DNA from 3 places in the Dickeya chrysanthemi NCPPB 402 genome. Region 3 is predicted to be linked to each of the others. Evidence: predicted binding sites of a transcription regulator. Region 3 holds the regulator's gene; each other region holds the start of a gene.
The links. Region 3 encodes Fur, which represses iron uptake genes when iron is present. Its sites were predicted from a motif close to ATAATAATGAGAACNACTATCAA; they were not measured.
Positions count from the first base shown of each region.

Region 1 (4,289 bases), 2.0 Mb from region 3:
TACCGGGCTGAGCCGCCACCAGCGGCAGTTCCAGCGTCCCCGCCGGATGCGCCGGCGTTAATGGGTGGGAAGGCGTTGACCGGCCGGATGTATCGGCTTGATTGGATGATTGCACTTCATTAGGTGATTGTGCTTGATTGGATGATTGCGCTTCATTGGGTGATTGTGCTTCGTTAAGTCGCTCTGACACGTTGTTTTCCTTACTCCGTCGACGGAAACATTCCTGACTGGGGAACGCCGGTTAGGCTTCGCGGGCCCGCAGACTGGCTGGACGCATGTCTTGCCAGTGCGTTTCGGTATAGGCGATGCACGCCGCGCGGGATTGCGGCCCGAAAACCGGCTGCCACCCCGCCGGTACGACGGCAAACTCGGGCCACAGGCTGTATTGCTGCTGCTCGTTGACCAGTACCAGAAACGTCAGACGCTCATCGTCAAACGGATTTAGTTGTTCCTGACTCATTGTGGTTACCTCGTGTGATATAGGGTTGTCGCGCGTTATCGGGCGTTGCCGTTGTTCAGCAGCCAGCGGAAGCCATCCATCAAGCCGCCGCGCCAGCACAGGGTGTCATGCCCGCCGGCATACACGCGCTGGTGAACCTGATGCCCCGCCGCGATCAGCGCCTCATGCATCTGTTGATTAACGAAGGCGATATCCGCTTCACGTCGCCCCGCTTCCTGAAAGATCACCAGCGGCGATGCCGTCCGACCGCTCTGTCGCACTTCGATCACCAGCACACCGGGTTCCAGCGTGTCGCGTTGGTCGAAGTCGGTGATGAATTGCAGGTTCGGCCACCAGAACGACCCGGATTGCGTTAAGACGCGGCCAAAACGCTGCGGCCAGTGCAGACCGGCGTACAGCGCCGCCAGTCCGCCATAACTCTGCCCGGATACCACCGTACGATCCGGGTCGTTGCTAAACGGTTCCAGACGCGCCGTCTGCGGCAACAACTCCTGCTGCACGGCCTGCCAGAACGCGGCATCGCACGGCAGTTCCCGACAACGGGTTTCCCCGTCAATCGCGTCAATAAACAACCAAACGGCGGGCGGCAGATGCCCCGCTGCGGTCTCCGCATCCAGTGCGGTAAACAGCGGTGTCTCTTCGGCCCATTTTTGCCCGTCCAGCACGATGCAGAGCGGCCGTTGCGCCGGTTCATCGCTGACACCGGTGGTGTACAACCAGATACGCCGCTGGTTGCCGAGCTGTTCGCTCTTCCAGTCAAATACCGTCAGCCGGGCGGCGTCCGGCGGCAACGCCGAACCCTTGTCCACCGCCTGCCAGGCCAGCTGTGACGGCGCGGCCGGCATATGCGCGGCCGATAATTGTTCCCCCCACGGCCGACTCAGGTTGAGCGGATCGGCGATGGCGCAGGGGAACAGCGAACACCACCACTCCCGCTGCTGCTCGTCACGCTGCAACTCATCGTCGCTAAACACGGGCGGCAGTTGCGTCGCCGCAATCGGAATCAGGGAATAGCTGCCGCGCCAGTCATGCTCAAGGACCATCGACCAGTGCCAAATGTCGGTGCCGGGCAGTCGTTCCAGGCTCTGCGGGTCGGTGCTGTGGTGATCGGTGACGCCGTTGATATCGGCATACACCCGCTGGATAGCGGAATGGCTCTCGTCACCATTCGGGTCGCGCCAGAGAAAGGTGGCCCGCACCTGCCCGGCATCCAGCATTTCCACCAGCGGTGTTCCCAGTCTGGCGATCTGTTGCCACCAGGCATCGTCCCCTGCCTGAGGCGATGACAAAAGTGTTGCGGCGAAACCTGACGGCTGTGCTGTCGGCATCAAAACCTCCTGGGGCATTCCCCTTTACGTTTCACTTACATTTAATTAACAGTGCTAATGTGTCCATTTGGAAATTTACAGTTCTTTAGACAATTGAAATAATATTGAGAACCATTTACATTTGCAATAAGATGCAAATCCCGATGTTTATCGGGATACAAAAACCCATACCTCAGTCACAGAGCACGAGATTTAAAATTAACAATATGAATTTAAAGTTAATTAATTGATTGAGTGAGATGAATGACAAGGCCGGGGAATTCAGAGCCTGAAACACATAAAAAATAAGGTCTTTCACAGGAGAGGATCACTGATGCGTAGCACCAGGAATAAACAATTAATAAAACTAAAGTCTTGGCAGAAAAATAAAAACGCCATGCCGGTTGTGCTGGCATCCACGTTGCTGGTAGCGGCACAGGCACAGGCGGCGGAAACCACCACCAACACCGATACCATGGTGGTCTCCGCCACCGCCGGCGAAAGCGTTACTGCACCGCTGAAAGGTATCGTGGCGAAAGAAAGCGCCTCCGGCACCAAAACCAGCACGCCGCTGATCAAAACCCCGCAATCGGTCACCGTGGTCACCCGCGACCAGATGGACGCGCAGGCGGTTTCCTCCGTGTCTGATGCGCTGAATTACTCCAGCGGCGTGGTCGCCAACTACCGCGGTTCTTCCAACCGCAACGATGAAGTGATTGCCCGTGGCTTCCGCTACGCACCGAAATTCCTTGATGGTCTGAGTTATGGCCTGAGCGGTCAGGGGGCGGCGCTGGGGAAAATGGATCCCTGGCTACTGGAGCGGGTAGAGCTGGTGCACGGCCCGGCGTCGGTACTGTATGGACAGGTGAATCCCGGCGGGCTTATCAGCATGACCAGCAAGCGCCCGACCGCCGAAACTATCCGCAAAGTGCAATTCAGCGCCGGCAATCAGCATCTGGGCGAAGCGGCGTTTGATTTCGGCGGCGCGCTCAACGACGACAAAACGCTGCTCTATCGCCTCAACGGCGTCGCCAGCACCCGTGATGAATTCGTTAACGATTACAAAGAGAAACGTGTCGCCATCGCGCCTGCGATCACCTGGCTGCCGAACAGCGACACCAGCTTTACCTTGCTGACCAGTTACCAGAACGATCCACAGGCCGGTTACCGCAACTTCCTACCCAGGATCGGCACCGTGACTGAAGCCAGCGCAGGTTATATTCCGCGTGATCTGAACGTCAGCGATCCTAACTACAATCGTTCAAAACGCGAACAGATCGGCCTCGGTTATATTTTCGATCACTCCTTTAGCGACAATGTTTCCTTCCAGCAAAACTTCCGCTACTCCCAGTTGAGGGAGCGCTACAAGTATCTGGTTTATACCTGGAGCAACCCGGAAATTTCCGACACTTCGCTCTCCCGTCGTCAGGTTCGTGAGGAGTTGGACGCCGATGAAATCGGGCTGGATAACCAGATCAAAGTCAAACTCGCAACCGGTGATATCCAGCATACCTTGTTGAGCGGCCTCGATTACAAATGGCAGGATCGTGATTACAACTACTGGCGCAACAGCGGCTCCCGATACAACTTTGACTGGGCGAACCCCAGCTACGGCGGTTCTTATCTGGTTAGCGACAGTCAGTTAGCACTGAACCAGTCTTACAAGAAAAAACTCGATCAGGTTGGCGTTTATCTGCAAGACCAAATGGAATGGAATCAGTGGAATCTGCTGTTGTCCGGTCGTCATGACTGGAGCGAAATACGCACACAGGACCGCACCACCAGCACCACAACGCAGCAAGACGACAGCAAATTCACCGGTCGTGCCGGGTTGCTTTATGCCTTCGACAACGGCATTTCGCCGTATGTCAGCTACAGCACCTCGTTCGAACCCAACCTGGATTCCGGTGCCCCGGGCACTCCGGCCTTTAAACCGACGACCGGCGAACAAACCGAGGTCGGCATCAAGTTCCAGCCCAGGGGCAGCAATACCCTGCTGACCGTCTCACTGTTTGACATCACGCAGAAAAACATCACCTCGTACAACAGCGTGACCCAATACAACGAGCAGATCGGCAAGGTGAAATCCAAAGGGGCGGAAGCGGAAGTGCACACGCAACTGACGCCGGAAATCAGCCTGATGGCGGCCTACACCTATACCGATGCGGTCACCAAGGAAAGCAACACCGCCAACCAGATCAACAAAGCACCGTCGGCCATTCCACGCCATTCCGCCTCGACCTGGGGTAGCTACAGCTTCCAGAATGGTCCGCTGAAAGGCGTCACGCTCGGCACCGGGGTGCGCTACGTCGGCTCAACCTACGGCGATAACGCCGAGGGCTTCAAAGTACCGGCTTACACCCTGTACGACGCGATGGCGCGCTACGAACTGGGCTCGCTTGCGTCGCAGTTGAAAGGCACCACCGTGCAACTGAACGTCAACAACCTGACCGACAAGCGCTACGTGGCGTCATGCGGCGGCGACACCGCCTGCTTCTACGGTAGCGGCCGCACGGTCGTCG
Region 1 is NZ_CM001974.1:1,328,352-1,332,640, reverse strand. Features, by position in the region: partial or broken gene DCH402_RS22990 (condensation domain-containing protein) at 1-190, opposite strand, end outside; gene DCH402_RS06110 (MbtH family protein) at 242-460, opposite strand; gene fes (enterochelin esterase) at 496-1,788, opposite strand; gene DCH402_RS06100 (TonB-dependent siderophore receptor) at 2,102-4,289, shown strand, end outside.
Region 1: fes (enterochelin esterase) is a predicted target of Fur. The motif match lies at 1,887-1,909, and genes of this name have one in related genera.

Region 2 (4,289 bases), 160 kb from region 3:
CGCCCACCACTTTATTCGGCGGGAAGGTCAGGCTGGCGATACGTTTTTGCAGTTCCTGCGTATCGGCGTACAGCTGATCCGCGTACTGCTCCATCCCTTTGGTGGAACGGTCGGCGAACAGCGCTTTTTCCAGTCGGTGGAAACCGGTGAATTTCGGGTCGTCGGCTTTCTTCTCGTAATCGTCTTCGCGGGCATCGATGCTGCCGTCCAGATCGGAGAACAACTCGGCGATCGGCTCAATACGCTCGTAGTGCTGACGGGTCGGCGCATAGAGTTTGCGCGCCTCATCCAGCTTGCCGGCCTTGATGGCGGCAGTGAACAGTTTGGTCTGCTGTACCAGTCCGTCCACCTCTTTGGTGACGTAAACCTTGTATTCCGCGATCGGCCCCACCAGATCCAACACGTTGGTTTTTGCGACGGCGTCATCACCGCCGGCGGTCACCACCAGTTTACCTTTCGGGTTGCTGAGCAGCCCACAGGTCATGTCGTATTCGCCCGGTTCCAGGTTGGCGGTCATTTTCTGGGTAAAGCCCGGCGCGATATTCTCGCGCTCTTCCACCACCATCACCCCTTTGAGGATTTCCCATTCCAGGTTTTTCTGGCTGGCGTTGGTGACCACAAACTGCGTTTTGCCTGCCGCGACCGTGACTTGCATCGGCTCGCACTGTTTGTCATTCACGGTGATTTTAACCTGCGGAACATCCGCAGCCAGCGCGCTGAACGCCGGTACAGCCAGCAGAGCGGCGCACAGCGCCGTACGGCGGAAGAATGGTGTAGACATAGACTTATCCCTTTTTACATTAATTGTTAATGGTGATAGTTGTTAGTTGTGACAATAATCAATGGTGATGCTTACGCACCGCCGAAGCCGTGGCCGGCTCCATGCGTTGCGGCAGGAAAAAGAACACCAGCGCCGGGATCAAATACAGAAAATAGACCGCCACTTCGCTGACCGTCGGGGTTTCCTGATAACCGAACATCCCTTCCAGCAAGGTGCCGAATAGCGTGTGGGTCGACAGCGTGGCGCTGAAATCAAACGCGATGTGCTGAAATTGATTCCACAGTCCCGCTTCATGAAACGCGCGGATAGCGCCGGCGGCCAGACCGGCGGCAACGAACAGGATGAACAGGCTGCTCCATTTGAAGAAGCGGGCCAGATGCAGTTTCACCCCGCCCCAGTAGATCATCACGCCGACCACAACGGCGCACAATAGCCCCAATACAGCGCCGATCGGTGCATAAATGCCGACATCCTGCTGGAAAGCGGCCAACAAAAAGAACACCGACTCCAGCCCTTCCCGCGCCACGGCAAAGAACACCATCGCCACCAGCGCCCACCCCTGACGCGAGCCGGCGCTGAGCGCCTGGTCGATAGCCCCCTCCAGGTGCACCCGTACCGAGCGCGATACCTTGCGCATCCAGAACACCATGTAAGTCAGAATGACCACCGCGATCACCGCGACGACCCCTTCAAACAGTTCCTGCTGTTTTTGCGGAAACTCGCCGGTAGTGGCGTTGATGAACACCCCGAGCGCCAGACATAGCGCCAGCGCCAGCACCACCCCGGCCCAGACGGCGCCCAACCACTGCTCGCGTTGGGTACGCTTCAGGTAGCTGGCAATCAGGCTAACGATCAGCGCCGCTTCCAGACCTTCACGGAACATGATGAGCAACGGCACAAACATGGATGGAGACTCCTTAAGACAGACAACGTGGACAGCACGCATCGACGACGTACACCGACCCGACGATGCACACCGATGCCGGGATACAAATCGGACAAATAATGATAATAGTTCTTATTAATAAAGAAATGTAAGCCAGGGTAAAGCAATTTTTTCTAATCAAATATTTCAGCGCTGCCGTCTGGCCCGGGGGGGGGGTTATGGCAGGAAAAACCGACGGCGCCGCACATCAGTGGCGGGACAATTAACAATTAAAACAGTTGGGTAATAACCAGATGCATCGCCAGCCGTACCTATAACCGCACGCAGCGGTCACGGCCTTTTTTCTTCGCCAGATACAACGCCTGATCGGCCCCCTCTTTCAGCCGCTGAATATCGCAAGGGTTGTCGCTGGAGTGCGAATACACGCCCACACTCACCGTCACCACCTGTTCGGGTAGCAGTGATGCTGCATGCGGCAGCGCGCAACGACGAACATCACTCACCACCCGTTCGCCATATATCGCCGCTTGTTCGCCGTTCATTCCCGGCAAAATAATCGCGAACTCTTCACCGCCATAGCGGGCGGTCAAGGCACCGTCAGGCAAGGACACCGCGCTCAACACGCTGCCAAGCTGTGTCAGACAGCGGTCGCCCAGCACATGACCGTAGGTATCGTTGTACCGTTTGAAAAAATCCACATCCAACATAATCAGCGATAACGGGCTGCCCTCTTCACGGGCCCGAGCCAGCGACTGTTCCAGATAGAGATCAAACCGTCGGCGGTTGGCCAGTTTGGTGAGCGGGTCGATCAACGCCAGTTTTTGCAGCACCTTATTTTTGTTGCTTTCCTCCTGATGCAGGCGGCTGATCGCCTCTTTGTTCCGCACCGTCAGCCGGACCTGCTTCAGAACGAAACCACCAGAGAAAAACATGGCTAACAGCACCATGATATTAATCACCATAGCCGGCATATTTTCCGTCAGCCAGCGTGCCTGTAATGCGTCTTTGTCCAGACTCGCCGCCACCACCAGCGGATAACGATTCAGTCTCACATAGCCGACAATCCGCACCTTATTATCCAACGTGGTGCGCCAGGTACCGCTACCGCTGCCTTGTTCCAGCCGGGATTGTTCAAACAAGCCACCGTCAGAAAAATTACTGTTAATATATTGCTCACGGTTGGGGTAAAGATAAATTGCGTGACCATCGGTATTCATTAATGACAGCACACCGTTATAATCCAGGCTGAAATAACTGTAGAAATTGCCGAAATAATTATGATCGATAGTGGCAAGAAAAACGCCTTTGAATTCGCCATCCGGCCCATTGATCCGTTTCGCCACCGGAATAATACGTCTACGGGTCAGCGTACTGACGGTAACCTTACCGATATACAACGACGCCGTATTATTCTCTCTGAGCCAGGAAAAATATTCCCGTCGGCTGGAATTATAGATATACAACGGCCCTTTTCCGGTAGAAGAAATCAGATTGCCCTTTTGATCAAACAGATAAAACCCGACCAGTTGCGGCAAGACGGCACGATGGGTATCAAGAACGCTTTTCACTCGCCGGGAATCCAGCATGCCGGTCTGCAACAATTCCCGTAGCATGTCATCCATCGCGACCTCAATCGGCACAAAGGTATCCTGCGCCTGGCGTGACATCGCCACCGAGAGGTTGACGACGTTTTTTTCTGCATCCACTAACAAACGCTGATAAGAATCCCAGAAACTCCAGATACTTGCGGAAACGAAAATTAGACTACAGGCCGCCAGAAAAACCATCATGGTAATACCGGGAGAAGAATGAAGAGGTAAAGCGCGAAGGAAACGCAGGGCACTGAATTGAGAATTATTCTTATTTGACATATGCGTTCTCGGTGAGGCAACAACCTTATCGAATCATGCTACCCGATATTTCAGACGGTGTCCTGCTATCGCCATCGTACACACCACGCCATCGCATACACCACCGCTTTTATCAAAACGGTACATGGGCATTCAGGCAATGCACCATTCTCATCATACTTCAGGTTGCTGGCGGGTGGCTGCTGAACGGTATCATCGTCTTTCCGGCGGCTGATTTACGCTGCGACCTAATTTAGCGCCTATCCCAATAGGCTCTTATTCTCTGCTCCCGATTCATTTTCTGAACCATTTCGGTGCACCTTATTTATCCCGACGTCAAGCCGCCTATTGCGTCCGCACGTTATTCGTGCCTTTTATTTACGCAAAAATAAATGTTTTTTTAGATTGATTTAACATTCCCCCCAAAAATAAAAAATATCCCACCAATAATGTGCAATAGCACCAAAATAACGCAAGCGGCGCACTGAAATAATCAAGTGATATTTTTATTTCGCTAATTTTTATAAAAAACTGCCGGCTATTTTATTTTTCAAAAACAAAAGTTTTTTATATTAAAAATAAAACAAAAAACACCCAAACAGAGAGACAATAAACACAAAATGCAGAATATAATTCTTATTTATTGATAACATTGACAATATAAAACTGATTGATAGTATCAAAAACAACACGTCAGCCCGATTACCCAATACCGCATTTTTTCAGAAAAAACCCTGAAAAAATTATTACTTTGCTGATGTTAATTATTTAT
Region 2 is NZ_CM001974.1:3,168,397-3,172,685, forward strand. Features, by position in the region: gene efeO (iron uptake system protein EfeO) at 1-781, opposite strand, end outside; gene efeU (iron uptake transporter permease EfeU) at 840-1,685, opposite strand; gene DCH402_RS13890 (sensor domain-containing diguanylate cyclase) at 1,979-3,457, opposite strand.
Region 2: efeU (iron uptake transporter permease EfeU) is a predicted target of Fur. The motif match lies at 1,787-1,809, and genes of this name have one in related genera.

Region 3 (4,289 bases):
CTTTCTTCGTCATCTATTATGTGGTGTTCCGCTTTGCCATCACCCGTTTTAACCTGATGACGCCGGGACGCGAAGCCGCTGTAGCGCAAGCCTCATCAGAAAACGCGGCTGCGTCTCAAGGTAATAGTCAGTCGGTGGCGAGAGGCTATCTGCAGGCTATCGGCGGCAAGGATAATCTGACCGGGATTGATGCCTGTATTACCCGTTTGCGCCTGAGCGTGAAGGACTCCGCTCTGGTAGATGAACCGGCTGCACGTAAGCTGGGGGCGGCAGGGGTGATTCGTCTCAACAAACAAAGCGTGCAGATTGTAGTCGGCACTCAGGCAGAAAATATCGCGGCGGCGTTGCGAGACGTTTCGCAGGAATAAGTCGGCCGGCGTGATTGCCGTCAATATCGACAAACGGAGCGTGCGCAAGACGTACGCTCCGTTTTTTTATCTTGAACTTTCATGAAACAAACGGTTGTTTCCCGGCGTGGCTTGTTGGATCATTAGCGGTTATGGGTTGTTTTTTCGCATTTGAGGAACCAAGCATGAGTGAGGCTGAAGCCCGCCCAACCAACTTTATTCGTCAGATCATTGATGAAGATCTGGCTACCGGTAAACACGACAACATCCAGACGCGTTTTCCACCAGAACCGAATGGTTATCTTCATATCGGTCACGCTAAATCTATCTGCCTGAACTTCGGTATCGCTGAGGATTACAACGGTAAGTGCAACCTGCGCTTTGATGATACCAACCCGGTAAAAGAAGACATCGAGTACGTTGAATCCATCAAACATGACGTTCAGTGGCTGGGTTTTTCCTGGAGCGGCAATGTTCGCTATTCGTCGGATTATTTTGATCAGTTGCACATGTATGCCGTTGAACTGATCAATAAAGGGCTGGCCTATGTCGATGAGCTGACGCCGGATCAGATCCGCGAATATCGCGGTACGCTGACCTCGCCGGGCAAAAATAGCCCGTACCGCGATCGCAGCGTCGAAGAGAATCTGGCGCTGTTTGAGAAAATGCGCAATGGCGGTTTTGCCGAGGGTGCCGCGTGTTTACGCGCTAAAATCGATATGGCATCGCCATTTATCGTCATGCGCGACCCGGTGTTGTATCGCATCAAATTTGCCGAGCATCATCAGACCGGCAACAAATGGTGCATCTACCCGATGTATGACTTTACTCACTGTATTTCCGATGCGCTGGAAGGTATTACACACTCGCTGTGTACGCTGGAGTTTCAGGATAACCGCCGGTTATATGACTGGGTGCTGGACAACATTACCATTCCCGCTCATCCGCGTCAGTATGAGTTCTCCCGCCTGAATCTGGAATACGCGGTGATGTCCAAGCGGAAACTGAACCAATTGGTGAATGAGAAGATCGTCGAAGGGTGGAATGACCCGCGTATGCCGACCATCTCCGGTTTACGTCGTCGTGGCTACACGGCGGCCTCTATCCGCGAATTCTGTCGCCGTATTGGCGTCACCAAGCAGGACAACACGGTAGAAATGGCGGCGCTGGAGTCATGTATTCGTGATGACCTGAACGAAAATGCCCCGCGTGCAATGGCCGTATTGAACCCGGTGAAAGTGGTGATCGAAAACCTGCCGGAAAGTCATGAAGAATGGCTCAGCATGCCTAATCATCCCAATAAGCCGGAAATGGGAACGCGGCAGGTAGCATTCAGCCGTGAGGTTTATATCGACCGCGCAGATTTCCGCGAAGAAGCCAACAAGCAGTACAAACGTTTAGTACTGGGTAAAGAAGTGCGCTTGCGCAATGCTTATGTCATTAAAGCTGAACGCATTGATAAAGATGATCAAGGCGTGATTACCACGATTTACTGTAGCTGTGATACGGATACCCTGAGTAAGGATCCGGCTGACGGCCGTAAAGTTAAAGGGGTGATTCACTGGGTATCGGCTGCGCATGCGTTGCCGGCTCAGTTCCGTTTGTATGACCGCCTGTTTAGCGTCGCGAACCCGGGGGCGGCGGATGATTTTCTCGCTACCATTAATCCTGACTCATTGCAGGTTGTGCAAGGGGTTGTGGAAGCCAGTCTGGCCAATGCCGAGGTCGAGAAAGCGTATCAGTTTGAGCGTGAAGGTTATTTTTGCGCCGATCGCGTTTATTCCAGCGCCGACAATCTGGTATTTAACCGGACGGTGGGATTACGCGACAGCTGGGCAGGCTAATCGCTGTCCGGTCAGGATGTGAGATAAAAATAAAACCGCCGCGGCGGTTTTATTTTTTGCTCAATCGACGTGTTTAACGTTCGTCGTGTGCGTTGTCGTCTTCACGGCAGTCGCCGCTACTGCAATGGCCGTACAGATACAGGCTGTGGTTAGTCAGCTTGATGCCGTGTTTTTCTGAAATCTCACGCTGGCGCGCTTCGATAGACTCATCGCTGAATTCAATCACCCGACCGCAATCCAGACAGATCAAATGATCATGATGGTGTTGCTGTGTCAGTTCGAAAACAGATTTACCGCCTTCAAAATTGTGGCGGGTGACGATACCTGCATCGTCAAACTGGTTGAGCACGCGGTAAACGGTGGCCAGGCCAATCTCTTCGCCCATATCAATCAGCTTTTTGTATAAGTCTTCCGCGCTGACGTGGTGGCATTGAGGATCCTGAAGGACTTCCAGAATTTTCAGTCGAGGAAGTGTGACTTTCAGGCCTGCCTTCTTTAATGCGGTGTTGTTGTCAGTCATGCGGATTTAGTCCTGTTACTTGCTTTATCTGGGAAGTTACTAGCCTAGTATCATCGGGCGGCGTAAAAAAGGTCACGTGTCTCAATTATAGAACCGCGCCATCGAAATGAAAACCACGGAACTTTTACAATATGATTCTCGTTAACTTGCTGTATTCAGGCTGGTTATCTATGAGAAACAAATCGTATGCCAGGATTTATCATTAAACATAATCTGGCTAGCCGGATGGACATTGTACCTTGTCGGCGTGAAAAGTTAAAAAAATGTATCACTGATTGTGATAGGTTTTACCTATCTGTATAGATAGGCTCTGAGTGCATTGCATCAGAGCCACAGGTGAATCAGGCCAGTAATGCTTTCAGATTCAGCTCTTCGCTGATCTGCTTGACCCAGTTGGATACTCGCTCGCTGGTGAGTTCAGGCTGGCGATCTTCATCAATGGCCAGGCCGATAAAGTGGGTGTCGTCCGCCAGACCTTTTGAGGCTTCGAAGTAGTAGCCTTCAGTCGGCCAGTGACCCACAATGGTCGCCCCGCGGGGTTCGATGATATCGCGGATCGTACCCATGGCGTCGCAGAAGTACTCGGCATAATCTTCCTGATCGCCGCAACCGAAGAGCGCAACCAGCTTACCGGCAAAGTCAATCTCTTCCAGTGTCGGGAAGAAATCGTCCCAGTCACATTGCGCTTCACCGTAATACCAGGTCGGAATACCCAGCAACAGGATGTCAAAACGCTCAAGATCCTCTTTGCTGCTTTTGGCAATGTCGTGCAGTTCGGCGACGTCGCTGCCCAGTTGCTGCTGGATAGTTTTGGCAATGTTTTCGGTATTGCCGGTGTCACTGCCAAAAAAAATGCCTATGAGAGCCATAGATAAAATAACCTCTTGATTCTTAAGGGTATGGTGCTTGCGTCACCCACGATCCGCTAATGATAACAGACACTGTCTGATGGATAAACGTGTATCTGTCGCCGGGGGTGGAAATGGTATCGAAACGATTAACTGGTTATTTTTTGATCATCGCCTTAATGATTTTTTAATTTTTTAAAATACGATCTTCGCACAGATAACTGAAAATATGGGTAATCCGTTAATTACCTAATTTTTATTAGCTTTTAAACAACAGAAAAAACTAAATATTCCTGTGGTTTTGACGATGACAGAACATGGTGCTTTATTGAATGTAAATGTGCAGCAATGTTTCTTACAAAACGAGAGATTTTCTCATCGCATAAATCAAAACAAACCTTACCTCCTCGATCAATAGCCCATTTATGGAGTCAATTATGCAATTCCTAAAAAATATTGCCATTCGCACAGCGATGCTGTGGGTACTTGGCATTTTCTGTGCGTTATGGATTGCGGTTTCGGTTTACACCATGTACTCGTTCAAAACCATGAATGAGACGTCTAAAACCAGTGCGTTGCTGGTTAACAATATGAATTTAGTCAATACCGGCAACGACCAGTATTTCCGCATGGTGACCCGACTGGCTCGTGCGATTGACTATCGGCAGAGCGGTGATAACCAGAAAGCGGACGAACAGCAAAAATCATCACAAGCCGCGCTGGATTTACT
Region 3 is NZ_CM001974.1:3,328,148-3,332,436, reverse strand. Features, by position in the region: gene nagE (N-acetylglucosamine-specific PTS transporter subunit IIBC) at 1-368, shown strand, start outside; gene glnS (glutamine--tRNA ligase) at 533-2,191, shown strand; gene fur (ferric iron uptake transcriptional regulator) at 2,265-2,711, opposite strand; gene fldA (flavodoxin FldA) at 3,053-3,580, opposite strand; gene DCH402_RS14570 (methyl-accepting chemotaxis protein) at 3,997-4,289, shown strand, end outside.